Regions from separate parts of the Pseudoalteromonas sp. JSTW genome, predicted to be linked through region 3. Evidence: predicted binding sites of a transcription regulator. Region 3 holds the regulator's gene; each other region holds the start of a gene.
The links. Region 3 encodes sigma-54, which starts transcription at its own class of promoters, with help from an activator protein. Its sites were predicted from a motif close to GTTGGCACGNNNNTNGNNT; they were not measured.
Positions count from the first base shown of each region.

Region 1: GZH31_RS04075 (DUF1328 domain-containing protein) is a predicted target of sigma-54. The motif match lies at 2,509-2,527, and genes of this name have one in related genera.
Region 2: GZH31_RS00345 (YggN family protein) is a predicted target of sigma-54. The motif match lies at 5,278-5,296, and genes of this name have one in related genera.

Region 1 is NZ_CP058972.1:869,669-877,090, forward strand. Features, by position in the region: gene GZH31_RS04065 (TonB-dependent receptor domain-containing protein) at 1-1,844, opposite strand, end outside; gene GZH31_RS04070 (hypothetical protein) at 2,046-2,237, opposite strand; gene GZH31_RS04075 (DUF1328 domain-containing protein) at 2,290-2,463, opposite strand; gene GZH31_RS04080 (OadG family transporter subunit) at 2,996-3,244, shown strand; gene oadA (sodium-extruding oxaloacetate decarboxylase subunit alpha) at 3,260-5,038, shown strand; gene GZH31_RS04090 (sodium ion-translocating decarboxylase subunit beta) at 5,049-6,179, shown strand; gene GZH31_RS04095 (hypothetical protein) at 6,285-6,461, shown strand; one part of gene GZH31_RS04100 (IS3 family transposase) at 6,561-6,918, shown strand; one part of gene GZH31_RS04100 (IS3 family transposase) at 6,918-7,422, shown strand, end outside.
Region 2 is NZ_CP058972.1:59,296-66,717, forward strand. Features, by position in the region: tRNA gene GZH31_RS00315 (tRNA-Ser) at 77-169, opposite strand; tRNA gene GZH31_RS00320 (tRNA-Ser) at 223-313, opposite strand; gene GZH31_RS00325 (hypothetical protein) at 538-678, opposite strand; gene GZH31_RS00330 (diacylglycerol kinase family protein) at 1,001-1,849, shown strand; gene GZH31_RS00335 (DMT family transporter) at 1,905-2,834, opposite strand; gene GZH31_RS00340 (PLP-dependent aminotransferase family protein) at 2,945-4,378, shown strand; gene GZH31_RS00345 (YggN family protein) at 4,442-5,242, opposite strand; gene GZH31_RS00350 (PA3496 family putative envelope integrity protein) at 5,634-5,822, shown strand; gene GZH31_RS00355 (glutathione peroxidase) at 5,877-6,359, opposite strand; gene GZH31_RS00360 (LysR family transcriptional regulator) at 6,427-7,299, opposite strand.
Region 3 is NZ_CP058972.1:450,680-458,101, forward strand. Features, by position in the region: gene GZH31_RS02155 (YgiQ family radical SAM protein) at 1-348, shown strand, start outside; gene mgtE (magnesium transporter) at 389-1,747, opposite strand; gene GZH31_RS02165 (HPr family phosphocarrier protein) at 1,963-2,235, opposite strand; gene rapZ (RNase adapter RapZ) at 2,245-3,093, opposite strand; gene ptsN (PTS IIA-like nitrogen regulatory protein PtsN) at 3,094-3,546, opposite strand; gene hpf (ribosome hibernation promoting factor) at 3,550-3,837, opposite strand; gene GZH31_RS02185 (RNA polymerase factor sigma-54) at 3,864-5,360, opposite strand; gene lptB (LPS export ABC transporter ATP-binding protein) at 5,475-6,200, opposite strand; gene lptA (lipopolysaccharide transport periplasmic protein LptA) at 6,197-6,718, opposite strand; gene lptC (LPS export ABC transporter periplasmic protein LptC) at 6,708-7,262, opposite strand; gene kdsC (3-deoxy-manno-octulosonate-8-phosphatase KdsC) at 7,259-7,422, opposite strand, start outside.

The DNA.
Region 1 (7,422 bases), 420 kb from region 3:
AGTGTTTCAGCACCAGGTAACCCATCTAACACAGGTAGGTAACCTTCTAAAAATACCTCATCAACTTTAAAGCCACCCGAAATTGGTAGCTGGTTACCACCGGCTCCCCCTTGGCAGCTTGCAGGGGCAAGTTTTAAACATTCATCCGGTTCAAAAAGGCCTTTTTCGCGACGATTTTCGTAACCAAAGCTCATCGAAAGTGGCGCACCTGCACCTGGAATTTCGATAAAATTAATGGCGCCATTAACCGTTGCGGTGAAAATTTCTTGGCTGTATTTTTGCTGTTGCAGGGCGATTGCTTGAGCGTATCCTGCCATTTCTTCAGTGATTGTACCGAAACCACCAAATAAATTGATTGGCACACAGCTAGAATCACCATTTTTACAAGTGACACCATCTGTTGTATCAAGAGCATTTTGAATATTAGTTAGGTTAGTATAGCCGCCACGCACTGTGGTTCTGTTAGATTCACCATATTGGTAGCTAACATCGTATTCCCAGTCATCAAGGAAGAAACCTGTCACACCAGTTACAAGTTGGAATTGCGCACTGTCATAACGTTCTGTTCTTGCGCCAAGTTCTAACGTTCTACGACGAAGTTGAACTTTTAAATAGTCTTCACTATCAACGATACCATTGCCATTGACGTCTTGCCAGTTGCTATCATCTAAGCTTCCAGCTGCCAGAGCTGCTGTTGCTCCGTCAATCATAAATTGTCTAGCTTGGTCACCAATTAGTGGATTAGCAAGCGGTAAGTTGAAGCTTGAACCAAATGTTCCAGATGGTGCGACCTGAGTATCAACACTGGTATTTGTGTAGTTGAAGCTTGAATATACTTTATGCTCATCAGTTAAGTTATATTTAGCAATGGCTGTAGCAGAATAACGCTCTGAAGGTGTTTGGTAGAAGTTATAAGGGTTAAAGTTAAATACACTACAGGTGTCTGGTTGCAATGTTCCGTCATTTCTAAATTGCCCAGAACCTGTTGTACCCGCACCTACAATCGCAAATCTCGTAGGGAATGCTGTTGTTGAACCGCCACTTTCAACAGAGTTTGGACCGCTACAATCTGCTGGTGCTGGAATTGGGGGTTCACCATTGAGGAATTGCTCGTAGTTAGCACCTGTTTTAGTTTCTATACCGAGTAGGCCCAACGGACGGTCACCCAGTAAGATTTGATCACGTTGGCTCCAGCCTAAAGAGAGAACCACATTGCCTTTATCATCTTCTAAATTAGAGCCGATTGTAAGAGCTATGCTGTCTTTATCGCCATCACCATCACCTGTTTCAGAGTGCTTAAAGTCTAAATCAACGCCTTGGAAGTCATCTTTTAAGACTACATTCACAGCACCTGCAATCGCATCTGAGCCGTATACCGCAGAAGCACCACCGGTAATAATGTCAATTCTTTCAATGAGGGCTGTGGGGATTGTTGAGCTATCAACAGACCCATTATAGTTGTATGGAATCATCCGGCGACCATTCATTAACACTAAAGAGCGTTGTGAACCTAAGCCCCTTAAGTTAATGGTTGCTGCACCGCCAGAGCCATTATTTACGTTACTACCGTCTCCAGGGATTGTAGAGGGAAGGGTTCTAAGGATTTGCTCTACTTCAGGTTCTTGTTGATAACCTAGTTCTTTTTCTCCAATTGAAACAATAGGGCTTGCAGAGACCGCACCAGGTTGTCTAATCCGACTACCGGTGACTGATATCACTTCGAGATCTTTTTTTGCTTCAGTTTCTTCTTCGGCTGAACTTGTTGGTGCATACAGTAAAACTGATGACACGAAGCCTGTACTAATTGCTAATCTTATAGCATTAGATAGTTTGCTGGTTAACATTGTTATCTCCCAATAAATTATAGTTGGCTAGAAAACAATGGAATACTGCTGATAGTCCATTCTTAGCAATATCAGCTTAGTATACATATTAGGTAAAAGTAAAAAAATACTTCGTTATTTTGTATATGTTTTTCAAAAATACCAATGCTTTACGAAAAAAAGCGACTTATAAAGCCGCTTTTTTTCGTAAAGTCTCTATTTTTAGCAGTTAGTTTCTTCTGCTTTTACACCTTCTTTAACTTCTTCGCATGCATCTTCTACTGCATTTTGAGCGTCGGTTACTGCCTCATCAATGCGCTCACCAGCTTCTTCTGCTGTGTTGTCTTCACACCCCATAATAAATAAAGCTGAAAATAGGGCGATAGTAGCTGCTTTTAAAGTTGAATTTTTCATAATGAAATTCCTTGTAAATAAATTAGTAAAGTAAATTGCTGTTGGTTTGTTATTACTTAGGTACATTGCCTCTAAGAGCACCTGATATAAGTGAAATAACAAGTAAAACTAAGAATATAAAAAATATGATTTTAGCTATGCCTGCTGCGGCCCCTGCAATACCGCCAAAACCTAACACTGCAGCGATTAGCGCTATAACTAAAAAAGTAACTGTCCAGCGTAACATAATGTTCTCCTTGGTTATTTAATTTCGTTTCGGTTGATTAGACTGAAGCGAGTTCCATACCAAAGTTTTAAAGTCCTTATTTTTCAATTTGTTAGTTTTTTTTCGGTTTTTTTTGTGGCGTGTCGTTTGGTAATTATTACGAGTGATCATGTAACTTATTCATAGTGATAATTTTTCAACTTCTATGCTGAAAGTGGACGCCTGTGAGTATGTTTTCTTGGTAAGACCAATTTAACCTGTATGGCATACAAGTTACCAAACCCCTTGCTTTAGCTGATTTTTACGCTGCTACGTTACACAGTTAACTATTTTTACATATAACTTTTGACTATATTGAGTATTTTTATCGTCTATATTGGGTAGTTAATTGCCGTAATGGCTTGGTGTTAATTAATTGTTTGATGTGTTACCCTGTAATTAATTGGTTTTACCAATTGACAATAAAGCTTTAAAAATAAGTTTTGTTTGTTATTATGAGTGTATAAATATTCGATTTAAGTGTTTTTTTATTCTGAGTAGCGAGGGGAGCAGTATGGATATTGGTGGCTTACTTACAACCGCAGCCAGCTTAATGCTAACGGGTATGGTGGGTGTATTTATCTTTCTCAGTATTTTGATTTCAGCCGTACTGCTGATGTCGAAATTGTTGGGGCGATTTGAAAACTCTGCGAGCTCAGTTCCAGTCCGAACCGCAAAATTACAGCCTCAGCAAGGGGTACCACCGGCACATATTGCAGCTATCAGCGCTGCTATCGCTCAATTTAGAAATAAACAACAATAACGGAGCAGCTTGAACATGGCTAAATTAAAACTAACCGAATTAGTATTGCGTGATGCGCATCAATCTCTCTTAGCAACGCGTATGCGCCTAGATGATATGCTGCCTATTGCCGAAAAGCTTGATCATGCAGGTTATTGGTCTATTGAATCATGGGGGGGAGCTACTTTTGACTCCTGTATCCGTTATTTAGGTGAAGACCCTTGGCAGCGTATCCGTGAGCTAAAGGCGGCAATGCCAAACACTAAACAGCAAATGTTATTACGCGGTCAAAACCTTTTAGGTTATCGCCACTATGCTGATGACGTTGTTGAAAAATTTGTTGAACGCGCCCATAAAAATGGTGTTGATGTATTCCGTATTTTCGATGCGATGAATGATGTACGTAACTTAGAAACGGCGATTAAAGCGGCTGTTAAAGTGGGAGCGCACGCGCAAGGGACTATTTCGTATACGGTAAGCCCTGTTCATACGCTTGATATGTGGTTAAAACTTGCTAAACAATTAGAAGAGCTTGGTTGTCACTCTATTTGTATTAAAGATATGGCGGGTTTATTAAAACCGTATGAGTGTGAGCAACTCATTAAAGGGTTGAAAGAGACAGTTTCAATTCCGATTGCTATGCAATGTCATGCGACTACAGGGCTTAGCACTGCAACATATCAAAAAGCAATTGATGCAGGTATTGATATGCTTGATACCGCAATATCGTCAATGAGTATGACGTATGGCCACAGTGCCACTGAAACAATTGTGTCAATTGTTGAAGGCACAGAGCGCGATACTGAACTCGATTTAAATCAACTTGAAGAAATTGCTGCGTACTTCCGTGATGTTCGCAAAAAGTATGCGGCATTTGAAGGCAGCTTAAAAGGGGTTGATGGTCGAATTTTACTCGCACAAGTGCCTGGCGGCATGTTAACTAACATGGAAAACCAGCTTAAAGAGCAAGGTGCAGCAGATAAATTAGACCAAGTATTACTTGAGATCCCGCGTGTTCGTGAAGACTTAGGGTTCATTCCGCTTGTTACACCCACCTCACAAATAGTAGGAACACAAGCGGTACTTAATGTATTAACTGGTGAGCGTTATAAAACAATCACTAAAGAAACTGCCGGTGTACTTAAAGGTGAATATGGTGCGACACCAGCGCCAATGAATAAAGAGCTGCAAGAACGCGTCCTTGATGGTGCTGAACCGATTACTTGTCGCCCTGCTGATAAACTTGAGCCTGAACTTGAGAAATTAGAAGCCGAGCTTTTAAAAGAAGCCAAAGAGCAAGGCTTAGAGCTTGCTGATGAAGTAATTGATGATGTGCTTACTTATGCATTATTCCCGCAAATTGGCTTGAAGTTTATTAAAAACCGCCATAACCCTGATGCATTTGAAGCAGTTCCAACAGCTGAAACTGCCCAGACTGAAAGTAAACAACCTACGTCAGGCAAAAATGCCGTTAAAGCTGAGCAGTATAGCGTAAAAGTTGATGGGAAAGTTTACGATGTCGTAGTAGCGCAAGGTGGTGAGCTTAAAGAAGTTACTCTTAAAGACAGCGAATTAATTCCACAATCGGCATCAGCGTCAGCGGGTGAAACGCTCAATGCGCCATTGGCGGGTAATATCTTTAAAATTAAGGTAAAGCCGGGCCAAACGGTAAATCAAGGCGATGTGGTTATCATTATGGAAGCAATGAAAATGGAAACCGAAGTCCGTGCTGCACATACAGGCACTGTCGCTGAAATCTTAGTAGCCGAAGGTGACTCAGTTACCACTGGCGATGCTATGATTTCGTTAGCGTAGGGGATAGAAGATGGATGGTCTTTTAAACCTTTGGCATGCAACGGGTATAGCAAACTTTACCTTTCCTGCTTTGATTATGATTGCCGTAGGGTGTTTATTGCTGTATTTGGCAATTGCACGTAATTTTGAGCCGTTGCTGCTTTTACCCATTGGCTTCGGCGCTATTTTGACAAACATTCCAGTTGCTGGGTTATCTGACCCAGGTGGGCTTTTATATTATGTTTATCACATTGGTATCGACTCAGGTGTTTTTCCACTGTTGATCTTTATGGGGGTGGGTGCATTAACAGATTTTAGTGCTTTAATTGCAAACCCTCGCATGTTGTTATTGGGGGCTGCTGCTCAGTTTGGTATTTTTGCAACCTTATTTGGTGCCATTTTACTTAACTTTATTCCAGGTTTTGAGTTTACCCTGCAAGATGCATCCGCTATCGCTATTATCGGTGGTGCAGATGGTCCAACGGCAATATTTTTAGCGTCGAAATTGGCTCCTGATTTATTAGGTGCCATTGCAGTAGCTGCTTATTCGTACATGGCATTGGTTCCTATAATTCAACCGCCCATCATGCGAGCTTTAACAACGCCTGAAGAGCGCCAAATTCAAATGCCACAATTACGTGCTGTGTCGAAAACTGAGAAGATTATTTTCCCGCTTATGGTATTGAGCCTAACTATTTTGTTCTTACCAGCGGCAACCCCTCTTGTTGGCATGTTTTGTTTAGGTAATTTAATGCGAGAGTCTGGTGTTGTTGACCGTTTAAGTAATAGTGCGCAAAACGAGATCATTAACATTACCACTATTTTCTTAGGTCTTGCTGTTGGCTCAAAACTGGCTGCCGATAAGTTCTTAACTGTCGAAACGATAGGTATTTTAGTACTTGGTGCATTGGCTTTTGCCATTGGTACAGCGTCTGGTGTCTTTATGGCAAAAGGCCTCAATAAGATTTCTAAATCACCTATTAACCCGCTAGTAGGGGCTGCTGGAGTGTCAGCCGTTCCAATGGCTGCGCGTGTTGTTAATAAAGTAGGCCTTGAAAGTAACCCGCATAATTTCTTGTTAATGCATGCAATGGGGCCAAATGTTGCAGGGGTACTAGGCAGTGCTGTTGCAGCTGGTATTTTGTTAGCGATTGTAGGTTAATAAATCGATTACACATTTTACTTCCAACCGACTGGCGCAGTAATTTTACTGCGCTTTTTTTTGCCTATAGACTGGTTACATTACCGTCTACATTAGGAAGCCACCATGAATATATTTGTTATCTTACTTTGCTTGTTTATTGCCTTGGTTATTCTGGTGCCGTTACTTGAAAAGTACCATTCAAAACTGGGCCTTGATGGCGCAACTAAATACGCTAAGTACATTTGGCCTCTGGTGATGATCTCAATGGTTATTCAGCTTATTTATTTACTCGTAAGGTAATTTAGGGCCAAGCACAAAAAAGCCGCTACAACGTGCAGCGGCTTTGTCATTATTAATTTTGTCTCGTCCTGAAATGTGTTTACACATTTAGGACTTATTATGACCAAGTCAAATAATACACCGATCAAACGAACACAACGAGATTATTCATTAGGCTTTAAATTACAAGTTGTCGACGCTGTAGAAAAAGGCGATATGACTTATAAACAAGCCCAAAAAATTTATGGCATACAAGGTCGCTCAACTGTGCTTACTTGGTTGAGAAAACACGGTAAGATGGATTGGACTCAATCACCTAAGATGACTATGCCTAAATCACCTAAAGCCAAAGAAAGCCCCGCACAAAAAATCAAGCGTCTCGAACGAGAGCTCGAAGATGAGCACTTACGTAACCTGTTACTCAATGAAGTGGTTAATATTCTTGACGCTGAGCATGGGACAAACCTTAGAAAAAAGTATATTGCCAAGGAGCAAGAAGCCTTCAAAAGCAAAAAATAGTTAGCTTAGAACGTGCTTGCAAGCTGCTTGGGATAACGAGACAAGCAATATATCAACGAGAGAGCAGAGCTAAATTGCGTGCTATTGAACTTGCACCAGTTAAAGCGATGGTATTGGAAATACGACGCTTTATGCCGCGTTTAGGTGGAAGGAAATTATATTTTCTACTGAAACCCAAACTCATAGAGCAAGGTATAAGTTTAGGTCGAGATGCTTTTTTTAGTTACTTAAAAAGTGAACATTTATTGGTTAAACCTAAGCGTAGTTATACAAAAACGACGTTTAGTAAACATTGGATGAAAAAGCATCCTAACTTGCTTAAAGATAGACAACCATCGAGGCCAGAAGAGGTATTTGTAAGTGATATAACCTACGTTCAATCAACGCAAGGTGTTCACTATCTATCGCTGGTAACTGATGCGTATAGTCGCAAAATTATGGGATATGAACTCAGTGATGAAAT
Region 2 (7,422 bases), 390 kb from region 3:
CATGCATGATTAACAATAAAAGGTGCAAGTTTTTGGGCATAAAAAAACCGCTAAAAAGCGGTTTTTAATAATAAAATGGTGGAGAAGGAGGGATTCGAACCCTCGATAGAGCTACAAACCCTATACTCCCTTAGCAGGGGAGCGCCTTCGGCCACTCGGCCACCTCTCCAACGCATAATTCAGATTGTAACTTGCTGATAATTATCAACAAATAAAAATAAGTGGTGGAGAGATAGGGATTTGAACCCTAGAGGGGCTACAAACCCCTGCCGGTTTTCAAGACCGGTGCATTCGACCACTCTGCCATCTCTCCACAAAGTGTTGCGAGAATAATACTTAGCTGAATCGGTTGTGTAAATAGGAAAAAGTTCGTTTGCTTGTTTTTTGAGCGTAAAGACGGTGTTTTTTGTAAAAAGCTTTAAATTTTTGCTGTTTTAGTGCTTTTAAAAAGAGGGGAGCAGCAAACGAGGAGCTAAAGAAGATGCTTCGTTAGTGGTTGGGTGTTTGCTGCACCTAAAAAGTAACCATGGTTGGGGATTACTTATATTGTACTGCACCGCCAAGCGCTAGCTTTTTGCCGTAGCGATTAAGTTTTGCCAACATTTTTGCTTTGCGGTTAGTTGGTTTTACGGCAACATGAGTTGCAGCATTTTGATTTAAAGTGTTAATTGGGTTCATTACTTTGCTCCAGATTGTGTTTGGTTGAAAACATGGGTATTTTGCAGGCAAAGTGAACAAAAATAAAACGATAAAATTTGAGTCTACCGGATAACTTTTTCTTATCTGAATGTGCCTTGTTAACGGTGGGTTAAGTTACGTGTCTCATTGTTTTTTGAATAATTATGCTAAGGGAGTTCGCTCTAAAACCCTTGTTTATAAGGGTTTTTAGATTTTGAAACTTTGTTTTATGCGTTTTTAAAGTTTCAAATTGAGTATTTATTCAGATTAATTTAATTTGAATAAAAAGGGGTTTCTTACTGAGAAGATGAAGTGATAGTTGATGTTAATAATAATAAAGCCAAGTGACAAAAAAAATACTAAGCAAAGTGTCGAATGGTTATTAAACGAATGCACATTACGGCACATTGAGCCGCAACTTTTCTTTACCACGGGACACTTTGAAAGTGACCATAAAGCAATTGCGAATCTTGCAAAGCACGTTAATCAGGCTGTTGTTATTGGTGGCGATGGTTCACTGCATTTAGCCATTAATGCACTGTTTGGTTGTGATTGTTCAATTGCCTTATTGCCAGCAGGGACCGGTAATGACTTTGCGCGAGGCTTTGCTTTTAAGCCGCAACAATGGCGAGACGCTGTCTTTTCAGGCCATACTCAGTTAATTGATGTTGGGAAAATTAATCAGCGGTATTTTATTAATGTGGCTGGGGTCGGTTTTGATGCGGATGTTGTTAGTCAATTAAATCAAGTGGGGCGGTTTACTGCGTTTGGTTATCTATGGCAGGGCATTAAACAGTTATTTTCTTTTCAAGCAAAGTCTTTATCAGGGGTATTTGCCGACAAGCATGAAGAGTTCACTAATTTAGTGACTTTATTTGCTAACCATCATTATTTTGGTGGAGGCTTAAAAATTGCGCCTCATGCCATATTGAATGATGGAGAGCTTGAGTGTTATCGCATGCCAGCAGGTAACTTAGTGAAGAATTTACGCAGTTTTTTACATCTCATTTTTGTAAAACATCATAACTTAAACGAGCTTCAATACTGCCGTTTGTCTCGTGCCGAAATACACACTGCCGGTTTACTAATAGAGGCTGATGGCGAGTTGGTCGGTGTGACACCTGCAAAAGTTGTCATGTATCACCAAGCATTACGTTTTCATTTACCATAAAAAAGCGCCTGCTATTTTTAGCAGGCGCTTGGTGTTAGAGGTGACATAATCACTTCTAACTGGGGACAGAGCGATTTTGCAGATTATTTCTTGTAGCAAAAAACGCTTTAATTCGTTGTGTGGGCGTTAATACAATGGCATTGCCAAATAGCACTAAACTAAACCCTATAAATGTGTTGGTTTGCCACTCAAACCCTTCAAACAATGTACTCAGTACGACTGCAACCAGAGGAAATAATACAATGACGTAACTGGCGCGCTCGGGACCAATATTTTTCAACAGCGCAAAATAACAAGCAAATGCGATGACAGTGCCAAATATGGCTAAGTAAAGTAGCGATACCCAGTAACTTGCAGGTGCAGTGAATGTCAGTTGCACGTCGCTTATTAATACATACACGGCTAAGCCAATAGCACTGTAAAGCATGCCCCATGCATTCCCCTGCATAACGCCAATATCACGCTGAGAATTGCGGACGCTGATCATATTACCTAATGAAGCCACAAAGGTCCCTGACAGCGCAAGTAGTAACCCGACCAACGTACCATTACTCAAGTCGAACTGCTGAATTTGTGGCCAAAACAAGCTGGCGATACCCAAAACGCCTAACAATGCGCCAACGTAAATTCGCTTGGCGATTGGTTTCGAAAAAAACAGTCGGGTATTAATAATATTCATCACTAATAGCATTGAGAATGCAATGGAGGCCATGGCAGAACTAAGGTAGTTTTGTGCCCAATACAGTGTTAGGTAGTTCAAACCAAAGTTAAATAATGCCAGTAGGGTAAAAAAACCATGATCACGCCATGAATAACGCATCGGCAGGTTTTTAAATAACACAAATGCCCACATTAAAATGGCGGCAATCGCAAAACGATAGAACAAAGAAATTTCAACGGCGACATCACCTAATTGAAACTCAATAGCCAGCCACGTTGATCCCCAGATCAATACAGTTGCAAGGTAAAGAGCGGCGCTTTTCATCTTTATTGCCTAAATAGGGTAAGTGTGTTTATTTTAAGTTGATTCTGTATACTTAACATATACAGAAAACTACAAATGCAACCTATACAGTTTGGTGGGCTATGTCACAAGTGATCAGTCGCAGTAACAGTGAGTTCTTGTATCAGCAAGTGACTCAGTTAGTAAGAGATTTATCGTCACAGGGATCGTTATTACCCGGTGAAAAACTCCCTTCATTGCGAAAAATGGCTGAAAAGCTTAATGTCAGTATTCCTACCGTTAAGCAGGCCTATCAGCTTCTTGAGGGGCAAGGGTTGATTGAAGCGAGAGAGAAGTCGGGATACTTTTTAAAATCATCGCAGTTAAATCAATCAAGACCCAAGCGCGTGAAATTAAGCCGCGAGCCAATGACTGTCAACAAGCAAGCGCTGATAGAGCAAGTTTATAGCGCAATTCACAAAGCCAATGTTGTCCCGTTTGGTATTGCTAATCCAATTGCTGCGGCACCCACCGATAAAGCATTAGCACGAACGATGCGCCGAGTGATGACATTGGCCGGAGCTACGGTAATTAATTATGGGCCGATGGATGGCTTTGCTCCGTTAAAAAAGCAATTGATTCATCGTTATTTAGATTTCGGAATTGGTGTGGCGAGCGATGAATTGGTGATCACCAATGGGGCACAAGAAGCGCTTGCCATTGCACTAAAATGCGTGGCAAAACCTGGTGATGTGATTGCGATTGAATCACCTTGTTACTTTGGCATCATTGAGTTAATTGAAAGTTTAGGATTGAAAGCGCTGGAAATCCCACTATGCCCAGATGAAGGCATTTGGTTAGATGACTTACAACAGGCGCTAGATGAGCATGATATAAGAGCATGCGTGTTCTCTACCTCATTGAATAACCCCGTGGGGAGTTTTATGCCTGATAGTAAGCGTGAACAGCTGGTCGCTTTACTTGAGGCTCGTGATGTTGTGCTGATAGAGGATGATGTATACGGTGACCTACATTACACCGCAAAACGTGCTACACCAGCGCAGGCTTACTCTAAAAAAGGATTGGTGATCACCTGCGCCTCATTTTCAAAAACGGCTGCGCCGAGTTATCGGATTGGTTGGATTATTGCGGGCCAGTTTGCTGAACAAGCCAGACGTTTTAAACGAGCCTTGAGCTGCTCAGCGCCATTGATCAATCAATGGACCTTGTATGAATTTATTGCCAGTGGTGAATATGACAGAAATATTCGTTTATTACGCCAGCGACTAAGTGCCAACAAAGAGCGAATGATTTGGTGCCTGCAGCAATATATGCCAAGTTGTGCACGTATTAGTAACCCGCAGGGAGGGTGTGTTATTTGGGTGGACTTAGGGAGCCAATATGATGCCGTTAAACTATTCCATTTAGCATTAGATGCGGGGATTAGTATTACTCCTGGGCTTATTTTTTCGGCGGGGAAAAAATACCGCAGCTGTTTTCGATTAAGCTATGGTTTGCCTTGGTCAGAGCGTTTGGAAGACGCGCTCAAAACGTTGTCACAACTAACCGTACTTGCAAAAAAATAAAAAAAGCGCAGAGCAAGCTCTGCGCCATAAGACCAAGTAGATTGGTTCAGGGATGTTAATGCATTACAGGGTGTTCTGTTTGAACGTGAACAGTTGGTATTCTTTGAGTTGTGGCACTAAAGCAACGAGCTGTTGCTCTTTGTGAGCAATATCGGCAAAGCTGCCACACAATGCGTCGGCACGTTTTTCAAGTTGCGCTGCTTGTGTTTCTACACGCGCTTCGATTTGTTCACCCATGTTTTCCATGCGCTGTTCAAACGTGTCCATATCACCACCCGAGCCAAGAAGCTCAGAGCCTAGCGCAACTAAAATACTGCCCATTGATTGCATCATTGCCGATTCAACTGCAGACTCAATTTGTTGGTCGAATTGTTCATCAAAATTTTGACCAAACTTTTCAAAACTTTGCTGACCCATGGTGAATGCACCTTGTTGGTAAAAGGTATTTTGCACTTCTACACTAATCTCATCCATTAATTCCGAGATGTCATCAAAGCCACTAATGTTGAATGCGTTTGCCACTTCTTCAATTGCAACACCGGCAATTTTCACACCCTCTAGAGCAATGTTTGCCACTTCGGGTAGTTGGCTACGTAAGCTATCTGAGTAATTTGCAATAGCTTGTTGTTGAGATGCATTCAGCGATATGTTTTCGCCATCAATGTATAAGTTATTTTGATCAATGATTTTCATTGTGCGGTTATCAGTAGTGAACACTTCTAATTCGTTTGGCGTGATGCGAACATCGTTCTTGAACTCAACATCACATTGCTCACCACTGAATGAAATATGCGTATCATTATCGTTATGAGCCATAGCGCTGGTTGCGATAAATAAAGAACTTACTAACAATAACTTTTTCATTTTTTTCTTTCCTGTTTGAAATGACGAAAATAAATAATCAAACTTAATGCCAAGGTTTTTATTGTGTTTATTTTCATTGAGTTATGTTGTTTTTGTGGTTTTTTAAAATGAAAGCTGTTTGGTTTTTTAGCCATTTTTTAGTCAAATTAACTAAAAAACACACATGGATAAATGTGTTTTATCGAAACGATAAAAAACTCTCACTTTTCAGAAATCAAATTTAGCGCTATTTATTCACAATATTGACATATCGCCACTTTAGCATGGCGGTGTGGCTTTATTTTGGTGGTTTTTTACATACTAAATAACCACTGAGCTTTTTAATCTTTGCCAATTCACAGAGCAAATTTTAATCTCCTGAATTGGTCTCAAACACTTTATGGAGTGGGTTGTGGGTAAGACATTTAGTTATGATGCGCTAGATGACGATTTTGTTGAAGACGAGTACGAAATGGTCGGGCGTAATCAACACGACAAGAAAAAGCAACGCGTTAAGAAGAAGTTGGAAGACTATCTTGAGCAAAAACGCTTGCGCAGAAACTTAGGCGAAGACGACTTTGATGAGTACATGAACGACTAAGCATAAATTTAGATAAAGAGGCTATTGCCTCTTTATTGCTTTTTGGTTCGAGGTTTATTTGCTCAGTGCTGTAATAATTGCAGACTCGATGTGTTCTGGTTTAGTGAGGGGCGCGAATCGTTTAATTGCTTTACCATGCCTACCAATCAGAAACTTTGTAAAGTTCCACTTTATTTTACGGGTGATAAAGCCCGGTAGTTCTGATTTTAGGTGCCTAAAGACAGGGTGAGCATGTTCACCATTGACATCCACCTTACTCATCATTAAGAAACTCACGCCATAGTTGATGAGGCAGCCTTCCTTAATTTCTTTTGCGTCACCGGGCTCTTGTTTACCAAACTGATTACACGGAAAGCCAATAATAATGAGGCCTTGATCATGGTATTTTTCGTGCAATTTTTGCAGGCCTTCGTATTGTGGTGTAAAACCACACTTGCTCGCTGTATTGACGACTAAAACGACTTTATTTTCGAAATCAGAAAAGTGAACCGTTTGGCCTTGTAAGTTGGTTGCTGAGAGTTGATAAAATTCGTTCATAATAGTGACTTTTTATTATTATTTGATTGATTCTAACCCGCTTGCCTTATTTCTGAAAGTGTGAATTTTATTCAGCGAATTCATTGGTAAGGTGCTCAATTAGTAAACGTACGCGGTAAGGCAAGAGATCTTTGCGCGGATACACCAACCAAGAGGCGTTGTCGCTGACTTGAAAGTCATCCAGCACTGTTACAAGTTGCCCTTTTGCAATATAGGGCTCAACAATGTCGTGTGCCAAATGCGCGATTCCGATGCCAGCAATAGCTGCACTTAGAATGGCTTGAGGGTGATTGCTGCGCCAATTGCCATTTATACGGACTTCTTTGATGTGTTCATCAATGTTAAAACGCCAACGTTTTCTCATCGCGATTAGGCAATTGTGTTCAGTCAACTCATAAGGGTGCGTTAAGCGTGGATGGTTGGCTAGGTATTCAGGGCTTGCGACAAGCGTCATTATTCGCTTGCAAAGAGGTCTGGCGATAAGATTGGAGTCTTCCATGCGGCCAAAACGAACGGCTAAGTCAAAGCCCTCTTCAACTAAATTGACATTACGGCTATTGAAGTCGATTTCGACTTCGACCTCTGGGTAGCGTTTGACAAATTCGGCAACTTTCGGTGCAACTTGATTGGCAACAAATTCACCGGCACCTGTAATACGAATAAGCCCTTTAGGTTGGCGTTGCTCACCCTGTAACTGGTTATTCGCATCGATAAGCTCTTGCCGGATTGCTTTAAGTTTGATCGCATATTCTTTTCCGGCCTCTGTCAGGCTTATTTTTCGCGTGGTACGCTGAAAAAGGACTGACCCTAAGCGGTTTTCAAGTTGTTGAATTTGCCTACTAATATGTGAAGTAGAGACCTCCATCGCCTTGGCTGCATGGGTAAAGCTCCCTTGCTCAACAACATATAAAAATTCGTCTAAACCTTGCCACATATTCATATCCTAAGATTTCTAGCTAGTGTGAGTTTACGTTAATTATTATTGCATTACTGCAAAAGTGATTATCTATTTTACCGCTTTATCCCTATATAAAAATAACTAAAATGGTTTATTCACTGATAA
Region 3 (7,422 bases):
ACAATTTATCATACCGAGATGAACTCGTTGCGTAATATTAAAAATAACACGGAGCAAGTACCTGTTCCAAAAGGGGCACGTCAGCGTCGTCTGCATAAGGCAATTTTGCGTTACCATGATCCGGCTGGTTGGCCGATGATCCGTGAAGCTCTTAAAAAAATGGGTAAAGCGAATCTCATTGGTAAAGGCCCTCATTGTTTAGTTCCTGAGGAAGGGCGCAATGAAAAGGCTGCTAAAGGGAAAGGGCGCACAGGCCGAGCTGCACTAACCCGCCACACAGGTTTTAGCCAATTTAAGAAGGCGAACACCAAACCGCGTGTTGGTAAAAATAAGCAACGAGCAACATAGATTATAAAAAGCAAAACGGCCCACATGGGCCGTTTTTAGTTTAAATAAGTAACCAAGTCGCAGTGCCTAAAAAGGCAAAAATACCCACTATATCTGTCACCGTCGTAAGCACTACGCTGCCTGCTAATGCAGGGTCAATTTTCATTCTCTTTAAAATAAGCGGAATACTGGCCCCTGCAATACCTGCTGCCACTAAGTTCATGAACATAGCAAAGGCAAGCACCGCACCGAGTTTAAAGTCCCACTGCCACAGCGCGACAACACCCGCAATTAAAATAGACCAAATTACCCCGTTTAGCGCGCCGATAGCGAGCTCTTTGAGTAATAAAAAGCGTTGGTTAGTTTGGTTTATATGGCCAACAGCAATACCACGAATAACAAGTGTAAGCGTTTGGCTGCCTGCTACGCCTCCCATTGAGGGAACAATACCATTTAGTACAGCAAGAATAGGTAAGATAGCTAATGTATTCTCGAAAAAACTAGCGACTATTGCAGCGAGTAAAGCAGTTAATAAGTTGACTCCTAGCCAAATAGAGCGGCGCTGCGAGCTTTTCAATACGGGAGCAAAAGTATCTTCTTCATCATCAAGACCCGCTAAGCTTAATAAGCTATGTTCGGCATCTTCACGGATAACGTCAACGATATCATCGATGGTAATACGCCCTAGTAAGTGCGCGTTATCATCTACAACGGGGGCTGAAATCCAGTTATGGCGTTCGAATAATTGTGCCACGTCGCTTTCATCCATCGATATTAAGATAGATTCACAGTCTTCATCCATCAGGTCGCGAACCACTTTATCTGAGGGATTGGTCAACAACGTCGTTAAAGATAATGCCCCTAAAAAGCAATTATGTTTATCAACGACGTATAAATCATCGGTGCCTTCAGGTAAATCGCCGCGTAAACGCAGATAGCGTAAAACAACATCTAGTGTGACGTCTGGGCGAATGGTTACCGTATCGCTGTTCATCAAGGCACCAGCTGAGCGCTCTTGATAAGACAGGGCTTGGGTGGCTCTTTCTCTATCTTGCGAGTCCATGGCGCCGACAACGTCTTGGTAGACTGTATCAGGTAGGCTACGAAGAACCTCACCTAAATCATCGTCGTCCATGTCTTCGGTTGCGGCAGCAATGTGCTCAGGTTCCATTTGGGCAATAATGCCTAAACGTACATCTTCTGAGAGCTCTTCTAATACGTCACCACGCACATCAGGGTCTACCAGCTGCCAAAGCATACGGCGAATTTTATGCGGAGATGATTCTAAAAGGAGTGCGGTATCACACGGTGCTGTTTTTGCTAACATGCCGCGCACTTGAACAAATTGACCACTATTGAGTGACTTGGTCACCTGTTTTAGTTGTTGTAGCGGGTAATCTTGTTCAAAGGCTTCTGGCATTGGCGTCCTTACAACTGAAAAAATAGCTTAAAATCTGACTCAGCAAATACAGCATAGTTGCTAAATTTAGTATTTGCAGGGATATCGCCGCACTGAGATAAATTTACTAAGAAAAATGTATTTTAGAGAAGCGAGCGATATAAAAGTAGGATATTTAACAGGAATTTTAAATACCCAATGCAAGTTTAACGTAAACAGTCAAGGCTTAGCAAATGCTATTCTTGTTCATGAAAGCGTTGTGCAATTAATTCGCCTATTGCATTGAGTGCTGCGTCAGCATCGGGGCCTTCACACACCACACGGACTTCTTTGCCTTGGCTGCTTTCGAGTAACATTAAGGCTAATACACTATCGCCTTCGGCTTCTTTATCGTCTTGGTAAAGCGTTATTTTAGCATCGAATTGCAGTGCAAGTTGTGCCAAAACCGTGGCTGCTCGTGCATGTAAACCAAGCTTATTTTGGATTAAAAAAGTGTCTTCAGCATGCATCGTCGTTGCCTATTGGGTATCTTGCTCGCGGTGGCGTATTTTCACGTTTGCGTGACTTTTCGAAAAGCTCTCACCAATGGTTTGCGCTAAGTAAACCGAGCGATGTTGTCCACCTGTGCAGCCAATCGCAATGGTTAAATAACTGCGATTATTTCGCTCTAAGTGAGGGAGCCATGTTTGTACAAAGGTTTGAATTTGCCATGTAAACTTTTGCACTATGCTGTGACTAGCAAGGTAATCTTTTACTGGTTGGTCTAAGCCTGTCAGTGGTTTTAGATCCGGTTCCCAGTGTGGATTCGGTAAAAAGCGAGCATCAAATACGTAATCAGCTTCTTTTGGAATGCCGTGCTTAAAGCCAAACGACATAAAAGTAATAATGAGCTTTTTGTCTTTTTTACCCAGTATTTTTTCGCGAATAGATTCGGCAAGCTGATGCACGCTGAGATCGGTCGTATCAATCATAAAATCGGCACGGGTGATCAAAACATCCAGTAATACTTTTTCTTGTTTAATCGCTAAATCAAGCGGCAGCGAGTCAATCGATAATGGGTGTAAGCGGCGAGTTTCAGAGAACCGTTTGATTAGTGTTTGATCATCACTATCTAAATAAAACAACGTGGGTTTTGCAAAGCCCGGTAAATACTCAAGAATATCGTTAAATTCTTGCTGTTCTTTCGGCAGGTTACGCACATCGATACTTACAGCAATTTTGTCGTAATTATCTGACACACTGCGTACTAACGAAGGAAGCAGGTTTACAGGAATATTATCAACGCAGTAATAGCCTAAGTCTTCAAGTACTCGTAAAGCGACTGATTTACCTGAACCAGAGCGACCGCTGATAATAATTAATTCCATTTATGCCTCTGATGCAATGACTTTAAACAGATCACTATCTGTTTTAGCACTGCGTAGCTGTTTACAAAATTCTTTGTCTTTAAGTCTATCAGCAATTGTTGATAAGGTCTTTAGATGAAGCTGACAGTCACCATCTGGTACGATGAGTGCGACAAAAATATCCACTGGACGATTATCAATTGCATCAAAATTTATAGGTGACTCACTCACAATTACAAATGCGTGTGGCTGATCTGCACCGCTCATACGACCATGTGGAATCGCAATACCTCGGCCAATACCCGTGCTGCCCAATTTTTCTCTGTTCAATAGGGCATTGAGTATATCTTGCTGAGATAAATGAGGGAGCTGCTCATGAGCCAGTTCGCTGATAAATTCGAGAATTCTTTTTTTGCTATTAAAAAGGACCGCAGCTTTGCTGCAGTCCTGGTTAGTAAGTGAACTAAGTTTCATAATTTAGTGTCGAGCTAATTTCTCTTTGTGTTTAATTACTTGACGATCAAGTTTATCGATTAACGAGTCGATGGCTGCATACATATCTTGGTGTTCAGTAGAGGCAAATAACTCGCCTCCGTTTACATGTAAAGTTGCTTCTGCTTTTTGGCTTAGTTTTTCTACATCTAGAATGACATGAACATTATTAATGTGGTCAAAATGCCTTTCTAGTTTCGCAAACTTGGTGTTTACATAGTCTCTTAATGAATCTGTGATTTCTACATGACGACCAGTTAAATTTAGTTGCATAAGCATTTTCCTTCTATGTAAAACGTCTAAATCAGACTCTTACGCTGATTCGACGGAGGTATTGCTAGAGACTCTCGATATTTTGCTATTGTCCGTCTAGCTACTTTAATTCCTTGCTCAGCCAATATATCTGCAATTTTGCTATCACTCAATGGTTTAGCTGTGTTTTCTGCGGCGATTAGCTTTTTGATTAAAGCGCGAATTGCCGTAGATGAACACTCACCCCCATTTTCAGTGCTTACATGGCTGGAGAAGAAATATTTCAACTCAAAAATTCCCCGCGGGGTATGCATGTATTTTTGTGTTGTTACTCGCGAAATTGTTGATTCATGCATTTCGACCATTTCTGCGACATCATTTAATACCATGGGTTTCATGGCCTCAGGACCATGTTCAAAGAAAGCCTGTTGTTGTTGAACAATACAGTTAGTCACTTTTAATAACGTGTCATTACGGCTTTCTAAGCTTTTAATAAACCATTTTGCTTCTTGTAAATGAGAGCGAATAAATTGGCTATCACTGCTTGATTTTACAGAACGTGACATCGCCGCATAGTGGCTATTCACTCTGATTTTCGGCATGCAGTCTGGGTTTAGTTCAACTACCCAACGGCCTTTTATTTTTTTTACGGATACATCGGGTATCACGTATTCAGACTCTTCTCTAACAATTGTATCCGCAGGCTTTGGATTTAAGCTGTGGATCAATGTCATGACTTCTTTCAGCTCACTTTCTTTAAGCTTAGTCTTTTTCATCAAAGTGCGATAGTCACGACTCGCTAATAATTCAATATGTTCTGATAACACCATTTTAGTTTCAGCTAAATAGGGGGTGTCAGCATCGAATTGGCGTAATTGAATACACAAACATTCTTGTAAACTACGGGCGCCAATACCGACAGGATCGAATAATTGGATTCTTTTTAAGACAGCTTCGACTTCATCAAGTTCGATTTCTTCTTCATCGTTATTTTGATTGAAGCTTTCAACAATGTCTTCGCAGCTTACGGTTAAAATACCCGAATCATCAATTGCCTCAACAATCGCAACGGCAATCGCTTCGTCTGTTGGGCTGAATGGAGTTAGTTGTAACTGCCACATTAGGTATTCGTGGAGAGTTTCGGTTGATGCGCCTTGGTAAATTGATTCATCTTCAGGCATTGGACCTGAGGAACTTGATGGGGCAGCACTCATGTACTCATCCCACGTAACATCCATTGCTAAGTCGTCACTTACGGTGTCTTTGTTGAGGGCATCACTGCTTTCTTGCTCGTACTCGCTCGCAGCTTCGTCAGCCGACGCGCTTAGTTGGGTATCGTCAGATTCGGCTTTTTGCTCGTTCTTGCCAATACTCTCTTCTGCATAATCTGCTTCTTCAACTTCAAGCAAAGGGTTAGAGTCTAACGCTTCTTGAATTTCTTGCTGGAGATCCAATGTACTGAGCTGCAACAAACGGATAGCCTGTTGCAGTTGTGGAGTCATTGTAAGTTGCTGGCCCATGCGCAGCTGTAATGATTGCCTCATGTATCCCTAACAATCCTTTTTAGTCTTATCAAACAATAGCACGATGCCGTTAACTATTTATTTGATTTATTGTCATTGTTATAAGTCTAGCAGATGCTCTAGTCGGTGGCGTATTTAAAGCCTGAATTGCTCGCCTAGATACACATCGCGTACAGTTTGGTCGGCTAACACATGTTCAGGTGTACCTGATGCAATTAGCTCCCCATGAGAAACAATGTAGGCTTTTTCACAAACATCAAGGGTTTCTCTCACATTGTGGTCAGTAATTAATACACCAATACCACGATTTTTTAAGTGCTCAATAATTTTCTTTATATCTAACACTGAAATAGGATCAACACCAGCAAAAGGCTCATCGAGCAAAATAAATTTAGGGTCAGCGGCCAGTGCGCGTGCTATTTCAACACGACGGCGTTCACCCCCTGACAATGCCATACCTTGGCTGTCACGAATGTGTTGAATGCTAAATTCATCAAGTAAGCTGTTAAGTGTTTCTTCGCGGCCTTGTTTATTGAGATCTTTACGGGTCTCTAAAATGGCCATTAAGTTTTGATAAACAGTCAGTTTTCTAAAAATCGATGATTCTTGTGGCAAATAGCCAATACCTAAGCGAGCGCGGCTGTGCATTGGCAATAAGGTGATGTCGTTATCATCAATGCTTATTTTACCTTTGTCACTGGGCACTAATCCCACAATCATGTAAAAGGTGGTTGTTTTACCTGCGCCATTTGGCCCAAGTAAACCGACAATGCTGCCAGCTTCTACCTCAAGGCCTACATTTTTTACAACTTGGCGACCCTTATAGCTTTTAGCTAATAGCTCTGCTTTTAGTGTGCTCATGGCTGGCCTTCATCGTTCTTTTTGTTATCAACAGGCACTAAAATAGTGTGTACACGATCGGTCGAGTTTTCATCTTTCTCGGCACTTATCAGTTGCTGTTCCATATCGTATGTAATGCTCTTGGCACTGACTTTTTGGCCTGCTTGAGTCACTTGTGCATTGCCAACGAGTGTTAATAAGCGTTTAGCAACATCGTAACGAACTTCTTCAGCACTGGCGCTCATAATAGTGCCGTCAGCTTGTTTTTCTTCAAAGTAAGCGGGCTTTCCTGTGGCAATAATTAATTCAACCGTGCCTTCAACTTCACCTGCATGTGCTTCGAGTCGATCCGCTGTAATACGACGGTTACCATGTATGATCTCGACATTATCTTCGAAGATACCAATGCCATTTTTTAGCTGACCTTCTTGGCGATCAGAGCTAATGCTGATTGGTGTGCCAGCCTGCTCAGCAGCTGCGCCAGAAAACGCAATCAATAAGCTTGGGATCAGGAGTAATTTCTTAAGTTTATTGGTCATAGTATATGGTTCGTGTATGGTTAGTTAACTCAACAATTTCGGCTTTTAAATCGGCTTTTAAACCTTTACCGGTAATTTTTAAATTCGGTCCTGTCAGCGTGACAGGTTGCTTAGAAAACATGGTCATTTTGTCAATGTCGATGTTAATGTTCTCAGCTTTAATATCTTCGATCATGCCATTATGGGTAAGGTTTTTAGCAACTACATCCCCTTCGAATACAAGCTGATCGTTTTCATATAACGTGGCTTCTTTGGCTTTTACTTGCCAAACTTGCTGATCACCGTAAATGGTGAAAATGGGTTGCTCAAAAAAGGTGAACCCGAGCTGTTGATACAGCTCCATTTTAGCAGCGGCCACTTTATGACTGATTTTACCTTGATCATCATAGGCTGTTTGCTTTAATGCGATTGCGGTATAATCAGGTGTAGCGATAATCTCGTCTTCACTGAGCACTGTGTTTGTCGGTTGATTAAAGTACGGATACCATAACCAAACCATGCTACAAACAAAAACAACACTTAGTAAAATACGGGCTATATTCATGCGCTCGTTCCATCGCTAGTTAGCGGTTTGCCATTTTCTAGCATTAATAAATCAGTTAGTTCACGCACAGCTCCAAAGCCACCAGGTAACAGGGTGGTGTAATGAGCCAGTTTTTTGATTAATGGATGAGCATCATTAACAGCAACGGCAAATCCGACTT